One region of the Comamonas odontotermitis genome, then DNA from elsewhere that is predicted to be linked to it. Evidence: predicted binding sites of a transcription regulator. Region 1 holds the regulator's gene; each other region holds the start of a gene.
The links. The regulator sigma-54, encoded in region 1, starts transcription at its own class of promoters, with help from an activator protein. The targets are predictions, from matches to a motif close to TGGCANGNAANCTGCTTT.
Positions count from the first base shown of each region.

Region 2: the regulator sigma-54 is predicted to act here: its motif matches at 2,522-2,539, upstream of glnA (type I glutamate--ammonia ligase).
Region 3: the regulator sigma-54 is predicted to act here: its motif matches at 3,427-3,444, upstream of hmpA (NO-inducible flavohemoprotein).

Region 1 covers NZ_CP083452.1:47,353-52,236, reverse strand. The annotation lists gene LAD35_RS20510 (aspartyl/asparaginyl beta-hydroxylase domain-containing protein) at 119-1,042, shown strand; gene LAD35_RS20505 (glutaredoxin family protein) at 1,148-1,627, shown strand; gene rpoN (RNA polymerase factor sigma-54) at 1,689-3,323, opposite strand; gene lptB (LPS export ABC transporter ATP-binding protein) at 3,426-4,202, opposite strand; gene lptA (lipopolysaccharide transport periplasmic protein LptA) at 4,226-4,884, opposite strand, start outside.
Region 2 covers NZ_CP083451.1:2,535,357-2,540,240, forward strand. The annotation lists gene glnL (nitrogen regulation protein NR(II)) at 1-159, opposite strand, end outside; gene LAD35_RS11825 (hypothetical protein) at 187-681, opposite strand; gene glnA (type I glutamate--ammonia ligase) at 1,060-2,475, opposite strand; gene LAD35_RS11835 (EI24 domain-containing protein) at 2,804-3,697, opposite strand; gene LAD35_RS11840 (sterol desaturase family protein) at 3,812-4,870, opposite strand.
Region 3 covers NZ_CP083451.1:542,521-547,404, reverse strand. The annotation lists gene LAD35_RS02490 (DUF445 domain-containing protein) at 284-1,603, opposite strand; gene LAD35_RS02485 (DUF3297 family protein) at 1,781-2,038, shown strand; gene hmpA (NO-inducible flavohemoprotein) at 2,218-3,396, opposite strand; gene norR (nitric oxide reductase transcriptional regulator NorR) at 3,537-4,884, shown strand, end outside.

The DNA.
Region 1 (4,884 bases):
TTTGGCCTCCAGCGCTTATCCACCAAACGCTATCAGCTATTGTTTTTGATATTACGAAACGCCCGTGCTTTGCGCTTGCACAGCACGGGCCGCAATGCCCTCGGTAAAATCGGCGGCTATGGCAAAAATCATTGTTCTGGCCCTGGTGCTGCTCTTCTTTGGCTGCGGCCTGTACATGCACCTGCGTGGCAAGGTGCGGCACAAGGTGCTGCGCCAGCTGTTTGACCACTCCACCTTCACGGCGCCGTTCAACGTCTTCATGTTGGTGTTCAGCAAGGTGCCACGCACACCCTACCTGCCCACCAGCACCTTCCCCGAGCTGGCACCGCTGCAGGCCAACTGGCGCGAGATCCGCGAAGAAGCCATCAACCTGCAGAAAAACATGCAGATCAAGGCGGCGGCCAACAACGACGACGCGGGCTTCAACTCCTTCTTCAAGACCGGCTGGAAGCGCTTCTACCTCAAGTGGTATGGCGACGCCCACCCCTCGGCCATGGAGCTGTGCCCCAAGACCACGGCGCTGGTCAAGGCCATCCCCAATGTGAAGGCCGCCATGTTTGCCGAGCTGCCACCCGGCGCCAAGCTCAACCTGCACCGCGATCCGTACGCGGGCTCGCTGCGCTACCATCTGGCCGTGCTGGCGCCCAACGATGACCGCTGCATGATCGAAGTCGATGGCCAGCCGTACAGCTGGCGAGAGGGCGAAGGCGTGATCTTCGACGAGACCTATATGCACTGGGCAGAAAACCGCAGCGAAGGCAACCGCATCGTGCTGTTCTGCGATGTGGAGCGCCCCATGACCAACGGCTTTGCCCAGTGGCTCAACCACTGGCTGGGCAAGAATGTGGTCGCTGCCGCCAGCTCCCCCAACAACGAGGGCGACCCGCGCGGCTTCATCAGCCGCATCTTCAAAATCTCGTTCTACATGGGCCAGTGGCGCCGCCGCTACAAGGCCTGGAACAAAACCGCCTACAAACTCACCAAGTTCGGCCTGATGCTGGCCGTGGCAGCGCTGTTTGTATGGTGGCTGTGGCCCGCTTGAAGGGCCCAATCTTGATCACTGCAAAAAGCCACTGGTGCGCAAACGCCCAGCGGCTTTTTTCTTTTATATGATTGGCTTGGCCCCCAGCGCCTCCCTGGAGACTCCATGCGTTCCTTTTGTCTTACGTTGTTGTTGATTGCAATCTACCCGTTCGCAGGTGCGCAGACGCTGTACAAAACGGTGGGGGCCGACGGCAAGGTGGTCTACAGCGACCGGCCCCCTGCCGAAGGCAACGCCCAGGCCCTGCAGCAGGAGCAATTGCCGATCAGCATCGTGCCGGGCATGCCACCGGCACCCGCAGGCAAGGCGACCGCGAAGAAGGCGGTGGTGCAGCATGGCCAGGCCGTGCTGTACATGGCGCAATGGTGCGGCTACTGTCGGCTCGCGCGCGCCTATCTGGCCAAAAACCAGATCGCCTACCGTGAAATCGATATCGACACGCCAGACGGCAAGGCCGCTTTTGCAGAGATCGGCGGCCGGGGCGTACCGGTGCTGCTGGCAGACGGCCAGCGGCTGGCGGGGTTCCGCGAATCCAGCTATGACGCGCTGTTTGCCAAGCGCAAGGCTGCAGCGGGCAAGAAATAAGGCAAAACTGGCCCCTGGCACCCGCCCATCAAGCGCGATACGCTACACAAATAATAGCAACCTACAAGGTCTTGCGCAGGCTGGCCGCCGGAATACGCAAGGCTTCGCGGTACTTGGCGACCGTACGGCGCGCGCACTCGATGCCCTGCTCCTGCAGCAGATCGGCGATCTTGGCATCGGACAGCGGCTTTTTCGGGTTTTCCTCGTCCAGCAGCTGCTTGATCAGCGCCTTCACCGCCGTGCTGGAGGCGCTGCCCCCGGTTTCGGTGCCCAGGCCCGAGCCAAAGAAGTACTTGAGCTCAACCGTGCCCTGGGGCGTTGCCATGTACTTGGCCGTGGTCACGCGGCTGATGGTGGATTCGTGCAGGCCCAGCTCATCGGCGATCTCGCGCAGCACCATGGGGCGCATGGCAAGCTCACCATGTACGAAGAAGTTGCGCTGCCGCTCCACAATGGCCTGCGACACCCGCAGGATGGTGTCGAAACGCTGCTGGATGTTCTTGATGAACCAGCGCGCCTCCTGGAGCCGTTGCTGCAGTGCACCATGGCCTTCGCTGCCCTTGTGGCTGCGCAGGGCGTTGGCGTACACCTCCTGCACGCGCAGGCGCGGCATCACTTCGGCATTGAGCTGCACGCTGAAACCCGGCACAGGCAGGCCGCGCTCGTTGCTGGGGCGCACGATGATGTCGGGGATGATGGCGTTGCGGTCAACGTCTGCATATGGGCGGCCCGGGCGTGGCTCCAGCTTTGCAATCACCGCCAGCGCGCTGCGCACGGCAGCTTCGCTGCAACCCGTCAGCTGCATGAGCTTGCGCACATCGCGGCGCGCCAGCAGGTCGAGCGATTCCTGGCACACGAGCAGCGCAGTCTCCAGGGCCAGCGCATCGGCCTCGGGGTCGGCGGAGCCTTCGTCGTCCAGCAGACGCTGGCGGGCCTTGATCTGCAGGGCCAGGCATTCTGCCAGCGTGCGGGCGCCCACGCCCACCGGCTCCAGGCTTTGCAGCAGGCGCAGCGCCACGGTCAGGTGGTGCAGCAGCGCGTCATAAGCGTCTGGATCACTGGCGTCCCCAAAGCTCTGGGCCAGCTCGGCCAGGGTCTCTTCGAGGTAGCCGTCGTCGTTCAGCGATTCGATCAGGAAGTACAGCGCAGCGCGGTCTTCCGGGCACAGCCGCAGCGACAGCGCCTGGCGGTGCAGCACATCCTGCAAGCTGATGTGGACCGAGCTGCGGTCCGATGCGGGAGTTTCTTCTTCGTCATCTGCCGCGCTGGCACGGGCTGGCACATCGCCGCCCCATTCTTCCCAGTCGGATGCAGAGTCGCCCGCAGCCGCTTCGGCGTCTGCACCGGTTTCCTTGCCTGCGGCAAAGTCCAGGGTTTCGCCGCCAGCGTAATCTGGTTCAAAATCAGATTCAGTGCTTGCTGAATCTGCAGAAGAAGCTACTTTTTCAGGAGCATTTTCTGCGCGATCATCGCCTGCGTCCGCGCTGGCGCCCGGCACATCGGCAGGTGCCGCTGCAGCGTCCGGCTCCGCAGCAGCCTCGTCCGCATCCCGCTCCAGGAACGGGTTTTCGTCGAGCATCTGCTCCACTTCCTGCGACAGCTCCTGGGTGGACAGTTGCAGCAGCCGGATGGACTGCTGCAGCTGCGGCGTGAGCGTGAGGTTCTGCGAGACGCGCAGTGACAGCGAGGGCATCATAGCGAGCCCCCTTGCATGGCAATGTATGCGCTTGCTATGAAACGGTTGTGTGACCGGCCAGCCACCGCGCGAACAACGCGTTGCCAGCCAGGTCTGCGTGCATCACATGCGGAAATGCTCACCCAGGTACACCCTCCTCACATCGGCGTTTTCCACAATCTCTTGCGGCGTCCCGGCTGCCAGCACCTTGCCATCACTGATGATGCAGGCGTGGTCGCAAATGCCCAGGGTTTCGCGCACGTTGTGGTCAGTAATCAGCACGCCGATGCCACGGTCTCTCAAAAAAGCGACGATACGCTGGATCTCGATCACCGCAATCGGGTCAATGCCCGCAAACGGCTCGTCCAGCAGAATGAAACGGGGCTGCGTGGCAAGCGCCCGTGCAATCTCGACACGGCGACGCTCGCCGCCGGAGAGTGCAACGGCCGGCGACTCACGCAAGTGCTCTACACGCAGCTCCTGCAAAAGCGCCGTCAGCTGGCGCTCCACCTCATCGCGTGGCAATGGCTTGCCATTGGGGCCTTTTTGCAGCTCCAGCACGGCGCGCACATTGTCCTGCACGCTGAGCTTGCGGAAGATCGATGCTTCCTGCGGCAGATACGACAGGCCCAGCTGCGAGCGCTGGTGAATCGGCATGTTGGCCACCGAGTGGCCGTCGATGCGGATGTCACCGCCATCGCTGCGCACCAGGCCAACGATCATGTAGAACGATGTGGTCTTGCCCGCGCCATTGGGGCCGAGCAGGCCAACGACCTCGCCCTTGCGCACCGACAGCGACACATCCTTGACGACCTTGCGGCTGCCATAGGATTTTTCGAGGTGCAGCACTTCGAGCTGGCTGCGATGGTCGCTGGCTGCCGCCTTGGCGTTGACCGAGATTCCCGACGAAGTTTCAGCCACGGTCACTTGGCTCCGTCATTGAGTTGGGTGCTCGGGCGCAGCTTTTCCTTGTCGTCCGCAGCGGGCTTGGCCTTGCCTGCGTCCGCTTTCGCATCGGCCTTTTCATCGGCCTTGGGCGTCAGGATCACGCGTACGCGGCCATTCTTGGGCGCACCGGGCTTGGTTTCTGCCGTCTGCTCGCCCTTCTGGCCATTCACGGTAAAGGTGTCGGTCAGGTTGTTGTAGACGATGACCGAGCCGCTGACCTGGTCGGTCAGGGTGGTTTCACGGTAGCGGCGCAACTCGCCCCGGCGCTCGAAGTGCACGGTATCGTCGCGACCGTTGTAGGTGATGACTTCGCCTTCGCCTTCGACAAACTCGGACGGCGCGCCAGGTGCGGTGTCGCGCTTCTGGCGGAAGAACGCCAGCTTGCCGGGCGCCGCCGTCACCACACCGTGCTGGTAGCCATCGCGGTCCTGGCTGACGGTCAACTGGGCGCCGCGAATGATGATGGTGCCCTTGGTCACCACGACATTGCCGGTGAAGACGCTGGTCTGCTTGAGCTCATCGTGCGTACCATTGTCCGCCTCGATGTTCATGGGCTTGGTGCGGTCGGCGCGCTCGGCGTGCGACAGCAATGGCAGCGCCAGCACAGCCGCCATCAACAGGGTGGAAAAAATAC
Region 2 (4,884 bases), on a different replicon from region 1:
GCCCAGAATGCTTTTGCGCGATACGCCCAGCGCGTTTTCCAGTGCGGCGTTGACACGCACGGCAGCGCCATCGAGCCGAATGACCGCCACCAGGGTTGCGATGTGCTCCAGCGCTTGCCACTCGCGCCATTCGCGGTCGGCTGCGGTCAGGTCAGGCATGGGTTGGGCAGCAGGAAGAAAGTGGGATCAAGGTGCAGGCAGACGCTGCAGCTCTCTTTGAATACCGGCGATATCGCTGTCCATGCGGGTTATCTCCGCCTTCAGGTCTTCCACACGCTTGTTGTAGAAGGCCGGGTTGCGCATCTCCAGCGCATTTTTTTGCGGCTCGCCATTGTTGTACTCACGGGCCAGATCCGCCTTGCGCGTCTCGGCCTTCTTCAGTTCGGTCTCTAGGATCAGTCGCGCATCGGAATCGCGCGCGCGGCCCTCTGCCGAGGTGGAACGTGGCGCAGGCGTTGCGGCTGCCGGCGCGCGGGCCGGACGTGGCGCGGCTGCAGACGGCGCGGGCGCCGGGCTGGCCGCCCCTGCGCCACCTTGCGGGCGCGTGCCCTGCACGATGGTCACATTGGCAGCCTCGATCTGGGCACACCCCCGCTGGCGCGCCTTGGCCGCGTCATTGGTGTACTCATTGCCACAGCGATAGATGCGATCCTGCGCCACAGCGCCCTGTGCACCCGCCATTGCAACCGCCAAAAACAACCACTTGATATGCATAACCTCGATTCGCCCATTCACTCCACAGTGGCAAGTATCACGCCAATCTGTACATCAAAGATTCCAGCACCCCATTGCAACAGCAAACAAATACCAGCTGCAATCACGTTTCATAACGCGGGCAACTGCTGCGGCGTGCACAGGCAGTGTATAGACAAACAGAGGCTGACCATGAATAACAGTTCCTTCTGTTACAGATTCGCAGCACCTTCACCACACATCGCACGGCCCGTGCCATAGTCTTGCTATCAACTTCATATCGAAACGAGACAGAAAAAACGGCCTGTGCAATACAGGCCGTTTTGCAGCAGGACAGCAACAATGCCGCCCTTGCTTCCTGGTGCTTTACAGCGAATAGTACATGTCGAACTCGACAGGGTGCACCGCCTGGCGGAAGCGGGTCACCTCGCTCATCTTCAGCTCGATGTAGGCGTCAAGCATGCTGTCGCTGAACACGCCGCCCTTGGTCAGGAAAGCGCGGTCTGCATCCAGGGCTTCCAGTGCCTGATCCAGGCTGTGGCACACGGTAGGCACCAGCTTGTCTTCTTCGGGTGGCAGGTGGTACAGATCCTTGGTGGCTGCTTCACCTGGGTGGATCTTGTTTTCCACGCCGTCGAGGCCAGCCATCAGCAGTGCAGCAAAGCCCAGGTATGGGTTCATCAGCGGATCGGGGAAGCGTGCCTCCACGCGGCGGCCCTTGGGGTTGCTCACGTAAGGAATGCGAATCGATGCCGAGCGGTTCTTGGCCGAGTACGCCAGCTTCACTGGAGCCTCGTAACCAGGCACCAGGCGCTTGTAGCTGTTGGTGCCAGGGTTGGTGATGGCGTTCAAGGCACGGGCGTGCTTGATGATGCCGCCGATGTAATACAGCGCGAAATCCGACAGACCCGCGTAGCCGTCGCCAGCAAACAGGTTCTTGCCGTCCTTCCAGACGGACTGGTGCACGTGCATGCCGGAGCCATTGTCGCCAGCGTAAGGCTTGGGCATGAAGGTTGCCGTCTTGCCGTACGTGTCAGCCACGTTCCAGATCACGTACTTTTGCACCTGCGTCCAGTCAGCGCGCTCAACCAGGGTCGAGAAACGGGTGCCCAGCTCGTTCTGGCCGGCGCCTGCCACTTCGTGGTGGAAAACTTCGACGGGGATGCCCAGCGATTCGAGCAGCAGGGACATTTCCGCGCGCATGTCCTGCGTGCTGTCGACAGGAGGAACGGGGAAGTAGCCGCCCTTGACGCGTGGACGGTGGCCACGGTTGCCGGAGTCGAACTTGGTGCCGCTGTTCCAGGGGGCTTCGTATTCTTCGATGTCGTAGAACGGGTTGTTGGGTTCGGTGCTCCAACGCACGCCATCAAAGATGAAGAATTCTGGCTCGGGACCGAAGTAGGCCGTGTCGCCCAGGCCAGAGGCCTTCAGGTAGGCTTCGGCGCGCTTGGCGATGGAGCGGGGATCGCGGTCATAGGCCTTGCCGTCGCCTGGCTCGATCACGTCGCACTGCAGGAACAGTGTGGTTTCGTCAAAGAATGGATCGATGTTGGCGGTGTTCGGATCGGGCATCAGCAGCATGTCCGAGGCTTCGATACCCTTCCAGCCGGCAACCGAAGAGCCGTCGAAAGCGTGGCCCGAGGCGAACTTGTCTTCGTCAAAGTGCGAGATCGGCACCGTGACGTGTTGCTCCTTGCCACGGGTATCGGTGAAACGCAGGTCAACGAACTTGACCTCGTTCTCGTCCAACATGCTCATCACATCTGCAACGCTCTTGGCCATCTATAGCTCCAAAGAAAAACATCAATAAAAAGACTGTGGCAAGACTAAAGCAGATTGCGTGCCAGTTTTATGACATCTGCCCGGTCCATGTTGCCGGCAACTACCCGGCCCGGCCTGCCACCGTACCGAGCGTGACTGTACCGCGCTTTGCCAGCTTGGGACAGCCGTTGCAGGGGAATTTGTACAACTCCCTGGCCTGCCCCCACCCTGCTATCGCACCACCTCGGTGCAATTTACCGCCCACGCACAAGCCTCGGCAGGATGCACAGTTTTGACGCTAAATTGCACCAAATTGGTGCAATGTATATTCTACCGCGCACCGATTTGGTCACTTCTCTGGCTGCTCGCCTGCAGGAAGCGCGCCCTCCAAGGCCTTGCCATCGCCCCATTGCGCTTCCGCCACCGGCATCTCGTCCTGCTCTGCACGCAAGGCCTGCAGGGCAGCCAGCCCGAAATGGATGAACCACAGCGAAGAGAATGCAAAGGTGATGGCGTAGATCCATACCGCCAGCGGCACCAGCACCACAAAGCCGATGGTGAAGACGATGCCCGAGGCCCAGACGATGCTGGGCGCAATGCCGATATAGCCGCTGATCACGCCCATCAGCAGGAGCGGCCAGCGATGGCGCTGCAGCAGCGCATCGCGCTCGGACTTGCTCGCGTGCTCAGCCAGTGCGTCGACACTCATGACCCGGTAGGTCAGCCAGCCCCAGATGACGGGCGGCACCACCAGCACAAGGGGAGGAATCAGCCACAACGGCATCGTCACCACAAAGGCAACCACGGCTACGGCTGATGTGCCCAAGGCCCACACTACACTGGCCACGAGGCCTGTGCCGTGCTTTTTGGCCAGCGTGGCAAAGCGCTGCTCCGTCACCATGCGCAGCAGCGCCGGTGTCATCAGCAAGGCGATGATGAGCAGTGCCAGCACGGCCGCCATCGGGGTCATCAGCACCAGCACCACAAATGGCGCCACGCCAGCGGCAAAGCCTTCGGTGCCGCTGCCACCAAACCAGCTGAACATGGTGCGCAGCCAGCCGATGGTCTCCACCCAGTGCTGCACCGCTGCCACGCTGGCCGTCCAGTAGAAGTAGCTCCAGCCGCCCAGCACCAGCAGCATCACGACCAGCGGCACCAGCGACAGCGCAATCACCTTGGGGCGAAAGCAGTACGCTGCAGCGCGCCAGAAAGAATCAAGCATCAGGCTGGAGCCTTGGGACATAGGAGGGGTTCCTTATGCATTAAAAACCGATGATCATGCTAACCGGCAACGGCCAGCCCTGTCGATTCAGCGCCCCACAGCCCCCAGGCGCGCCTGTAAGCACCGGGACAAGTATCAGGCCTTGTTCAGCAGGCGGAGCACCCCGCGCCACTGCTGGCTCCAGAAACCGCTGCCGTAGTCGCGCAACTGGCCTTGCCTGTTGGGCTGCACCTGGTCGCGGATGCCGGTCGGGTCGTAGCGCAGCTCAAAATTGGCAGTGCCAAACAGCATGTCCCACCAGGGCAGCAACACACCGAAGTTGCAGCCTCCCAGGCGCGGGCGGGCTTTTGTAGTGTTGATTGCTTCTTTTTTGATAGCATTCTGCGCTTGACTGTCTTGCGCTGTAGACGTATTTCCCTCCAAACCCTTGGCTGGCGACTCATGCCCGATGCCAATCGCATGGTGGCGGCGGTGAAAGCGTGGGCTGATCCACAGCCGCTCGCCCAGCGTGCCAAACCATACGCGCAGATTGGCATGTTGCAGGCTCTCGCTCAACTGGGTGATGGCGACGATGGCCACAAACTGGCTCGGGGCCATACCGATCAGCACGGCGACCAGCACCAGAATGCTGTCGGTCAGGATATCGTCCAGCAGGTGGTTGCGGTTGTCGCTCCACATCGTCATCTGGCGCTGCGAATGGTGCAGTGCATGCAGCTTCCACCACCAGACGAAGCTGTGCTGGCCACGGTGGATCCAGTAGGCCACAAAGTCGAAAATCACCAGATAGATCAAGAGGCTGACCCAGGCCACATCGGTCACGCCCGGCCAGAGTGCGTCCACATGCCAGGTCTCAAACCCTTGCATGCGCAGGCTGCCTACCAGCCAGTCCCACAGGGGGTCGATGGTAAAAAAGAGCGCCAGGCGGAACAGCCCCAGGCGGTGGATCAGCGTGTAGAGAATATCGATGCGGATGGCGTGCTTGTCGGTCACCGCCTCCACCGGGCGCCAGCGCTGCAGCGGCGCAATCACCAGCACCATGATGACAATCTGCAGGCAGCCCACCAGAAACCAGCCAGCGGCGGTGTAGCCATCTTCCAGAAAGTTGGCCAGGCCCATATTGAACAGGAGCGGCTGGAACACCTGTTCAAACACCCATTGCTGGGCATTGTCAAAAAGAGAGCTGAAGAATTCCATAGCTAGAAATTACC
Region 3 (4,884 bases), on a different replicon from region 1:
GGGAGTCCGTCCTGGCTACACACGCCCGCTAGTGAGGCGTGAAGAATGGCAGCGATTGCACGAGGGCAAGTGCCATATGGCTGGGCAAAGGGAAAACGCGAATTGCCTGAATTGTAATGCGAACAATTCTCATTATAAACATGAATGAAGAAGTGTTGCCGAATGTGAAGAAATTGGACGGTGGCGAGCTGCTGCAGCTTCTTCGGAATCAGGCTTGGGAGCACTAAAAACAGCCGCTGGCGCTTGCCTGTCCTGCGCAGCAGATTCAATCTTGATAGCAGACTCAACCTGCGCCCAGCCGCGCGGCAAGCCACCCCAGCCAAAACAGCACAAAGCCGATCAGCCCGCCCACCAAGGTGCCATTGATGCGGATGTACTGCAGATCGCGGCCGATGTTCCACTCGATCAGATCGCTCAGCTCCTTCGCATCCCAGCGCTTGACGGTATCGGCAATGTGGGTGCCGAAGAACTGCGAAATCTCGGGCGCCAGGTCACGCACCCAGATCTCCATGCGCTCGTTCAACGAAGCGCGCAGGGCATCGTCGGCGGACAGCGATTTGCCCAGCCACAGCCCCATGCCCCGCACATTGCGCGCCACGGCCGAATGCTCATTGGCCAGGTCGCGCTGCAGGCTGGCGCGCAGGCTTTGCCACAGCTCCTGCACATACTGGCCAACGGCGGCGTCGTGCTGCAGGTAGCGGCGCACTTCCTCGCCCTTCTGGTGCCATGCGGGGTCGTTCTCCAGGCGGGCGATCCATTCCTGCATGGTTTCGTCGAACTTGGCGCGCAGCACATGGCCGGGGTTGTCAGCAATGGCATCGAGCAGATGCTCCAGGCTGCTGGCGATCATGGCCGAGCCCTTGTCGCTCAGCCAGCCGGTGGGCAGCATCTTTTCCTTCAACGGGTGCTCGGTCTTGAGCCAATGGGCAATCGTCTGCGCCATCAGCTCCCGCGTCTCGGCTTCGCGCAGCAGCTCCACCAGCTTGTCGAGCGCCTGCTCCAGCAGCACCTGGTGGCGGCCCTCATGGGTCAGCACAGTCAACACCCTGGACAGCGACTTGGACAGATCGAGCTGCCCCAGCAGCGTGCGCAGCGCCAGCTTGATGAAGCGCTCCACCTGCGCATCCTGCACCGTGGCCAGCGCAGCGGCCGCGAGGCGCGCCACCTGGTGGCCCAGCAGCTCGGCATTGGCGGGCGAGCGCAGCCACTGCGCCATCTTGTCGGCAGGCTGGTGCGTGCGCACCAGTTGCACCAGCGAGTCACCGTCAAGAAAGCGTTCGCGCACGAACACGGCCAGGTTCTCGCCGATGCGGTCCTTGTTGCGCGGAATGATGGCGGTGTGGCGCGAAATCCAGGGAATGGGGATGTGCTTGAAAAGCGCCGACACGGCAAACCAGTCGGCCAGCGCGCCCACCATGCCCGCCTCGGTCATCGCGCGCAGGCAGCGCAGCGCCAGCTGCCAGCGCTCAGAGTGAGCAAAGGGCTGGCCCAGGCTCCAGCTGGCCAGCACAAACAACATTGCCACTGCAACCAGCAGCAGCAGCGGGGTACGCTTGGCGCGGCGCAGCAGGTTCTGCTGCTCTTCGGTCAGAAGCATCGGCATGGGCCCACTGTAGCGGCAAGCGTCGGCAGTTGCCAAGTCGGCCAGCCCCCCTCCTTTGCCACACGGCGCGGGGCGCCGGTTTCAATTCCGGCCCATTTCTGGCCATCGGAATTGGCCCAGCTCCCGGTGGAATTGCAAAGTATGGACAATGGCGGCCATCCACTTTCAAGGCCAAGCATGACCGATACCAACAACACCGACCGCCCCGTACTGCCCGACCACCTGTCCATCGACCCCAAGAGCCCGCACTTTGTGCGCGAGGTGTTCAGCCACGACATCGGCATCCGCTTCAACGGCACCGAGCGCAATGATGTCGAGGAATACTGCGTGAGCGAAGGCTGGGTGAAGGTGCCCGCCGGCAAGACGGTGGACCGCAAGGGCCGCCCACTGCTGATCAAGATCAAGGGCCTCGTCGAGGCGTATTACAAAGACTGACGCCAGCCGGCACCGAGCGGCATGACGCTGCAAGCGCCGCCGCGCCAGCCTTCAAAAAAGTGAGCTGCCTGCGCTTGCTCCTCAAGGCATTCAACGGATATTTCCATTGAAGTGCCCTGAAGACCTGCGCAGGCAGCTCTTTTTTTATTGCTGTGCAGCGGCGTGGGAGATGGGCCGCATCAGGCCAGGGCTTCGGCGGGGCCGAAGAACTCGTAGCGCACCTGCTTGTCGGGCACGCCCAGGCTGTGGAGCGAGCGCTTGAGCACGCGCATGAACGGGCGCGGGCCGAGGAAGTACACGTCCGCATCGCGCGAAGCGGGCAGCCATTCGCCCAGGCGCTGCTCGGTCAGATAGCCTTCGGCATCGACCGCGTCCTCCGGCACCGCGCGGTCATAGCAGTAGTAGCGTGTGAGCTGCGGGTGTTCGGCAGCCAACTGGTCGATGCGCTCGCGGAAGGCATGCACCGAGCGATCTCGCGCGCAGTGGATGAACGTGACCGGGCGCTGGGCCGCCAGCGCGGTGGCCAGCATGGGCAGCGTAGGCGTGATGCCGACGCCGCCGCTGATCAACACCAGCGGCTTGCTGCTTTCCTGCAGCGTGAAGTGGCCTGCCGGAGGGAAGAGCTGCAGCGTGTCGCCCACCTGCACCTGGTCGTGCAGAAAGTTGGACACCTTGCCACCCGCCTCACGCTTGACGCTGATGCGCAGGCTCCTGCCGTTGGCCGGGGCCGAGAGCGAATAGTTGCGGCGCTGCTCCACGCCGTCCACCATGGCACGCAAACCGATGTACTGGCCCGGCAGATGGGCGATCACCGCACCGCCATCGGCGGGCACCAGGTAGAACGAGGTGATCTCGGCGCTCTCCTCCACCTTCTTCTCCACCTTGAAGGCGCGCTCGCCGCGCCAGCCGCCTTCTGCCTCGGCCGTACGGTCGTACACGCTGCGCTCGGCAGCGATCAGGATATCGGCGAGCTGCTGGTAGGCAGCACCCCAGGCTGCGATCACCTCGTCGGTGGCAATTTCAGCGCCCAGTACCTCGCGGATGGCGCGCAGCAGGCAGGTGCCGACGATGGGGTAGTGCTCGGCCTGCACCTGCAGCGCCACATGCTTGTTCACGATCTGCGCGGGCAGGTCGCCCAGATTCTCCAGCTTGTCGATGTGCTTGGCATACATCAACACACTATTGGCCAAGGCGCGCGGCTGGGCGCCGCTTTGCTGGTGGGCCTGGTTGAACAGCGGGCGCACCTCGGCGTATTCGTCCAGCATGATCTTGTAGAAATGCGTGGTCAGCGCCTCGCCGCCTGTCTCCAGTAGCGGTACGGTGGATTTGACGATCTCTTTTTGACGGTCAGTCAGCATGCTTACTCCTTGCGTGTATTCATCTTCTGTAGTGCAGATAGCGTGCCAACGCCATTCTTGAGGAATATCAATGTGCTGCACAATGATTGCAGTCATACTGACAACCCAAAAATGCAGTGTTTTTGACATCAAAGGTCGTTTTGACATCATCCAAAATCCTCAACGCGGTGATTCCCCTGGTGGCCGATCTGGCACAGGAGATGCCCGAGCGCGAACGGCTGCGCCGCCTGCTGGCCGCGCTGCGCACCCTGTTGCCCGCAGATGCCGTGGCCCTGCTGCGGCTCGAAGGCGAATGGCTGCGGCCCGTCGCCATGGACGGCCTGGTGCCCGATGCCCTGGGCCGGCGCTTCAAAGTGGCCGAGCACCCGCGCCTGGCGCAATTGCTGGCCGCCGGCCAAGCCATGCGCTTTGCCCCCGACAGCCCCCTGCCCGACCCTTATGACGGGCTGATCGCCCACAGCCTGCACCAGGGCCCGCTGCATGTGCATGACTGCATGGGCTGTGTGCTCCAGACCGGTGGCCTCGCCTGGGGCCTGCTCACACTTGACGCGCTGCAGCCCGGCCGCTTTGAAGGCAGCCAGGCGCTGGAGTTGCTGCAGGCCTTCAGCAACCTGGCCGCAGCCACGGTTGCCACGGCAGAGCGTGTTCAGCAAATATCCCAGGTGGCCCGCAGCGCCAATGCGCCCGCCACACGCGGCCCCGTCCAAGGCGCACACGGCATGCGGCAGATCCTGGGCTCGAGCCCCGCCATCCGCCAGTTGCAAAAGCACATTGCCCTGGTCGCCGCCAGCGACCTGGCCGTGCTCATCACCGGCGAGACCGGCACCGGCAAGGAACTGGTGGCCCAGGCCGTGCACGCGCAATCGGCGCGCGCAGACCGCCCGCTCATCAGCATCAACTGCGCTGCACTGCCCGACAACCTGGTGGAAAGCGAGCTTTTTGGCCACGTGCGCGGCGCATTCACGGGCGCGCTGGCCGAGCGGCGCGGCAAATTCGAGCAGGCGCACCAGGGCACCCTGTTTCTCGATGAAGTGGGTGAGCTGTCGCTGCCCGTGCAGGCCAAACTGCTGCGTGTGCTGCAAAGCGGCCAGTTGCAGCGCCTGGGATCGGACCGCGAACACCAGGTGGACGTGCGCGTGATCGCCGCCACCAACCGCGACCTCGCAGATGAGGTGCGCGCCGGTCGCATGCGCGCCGATTTCTACCACCGCCTGTGTGTCTACCCCCTGGTGGTGCCGCCGCTGCGCGAGCGCGACAGCGACACGCTGGTACTGGCCGGCAGCTTTCTTGAAGAAAACCGCTCACGCCTGCAACTGGGCGGGTTGCGGCTGGATTCTGCCGCGCAGGCCGCGCTCCTGCGCTACCCCTGGCCCGGCAATGTGCGCGAGCTGGAGCACTGCATCAGCCGCGCCGTGCTCAAGGCCCTGAGCCGCACCCTGCCCCAGGGCAAGGACCGGGCGCGGCCGCGCATGCTGAGCATTGGCGAAG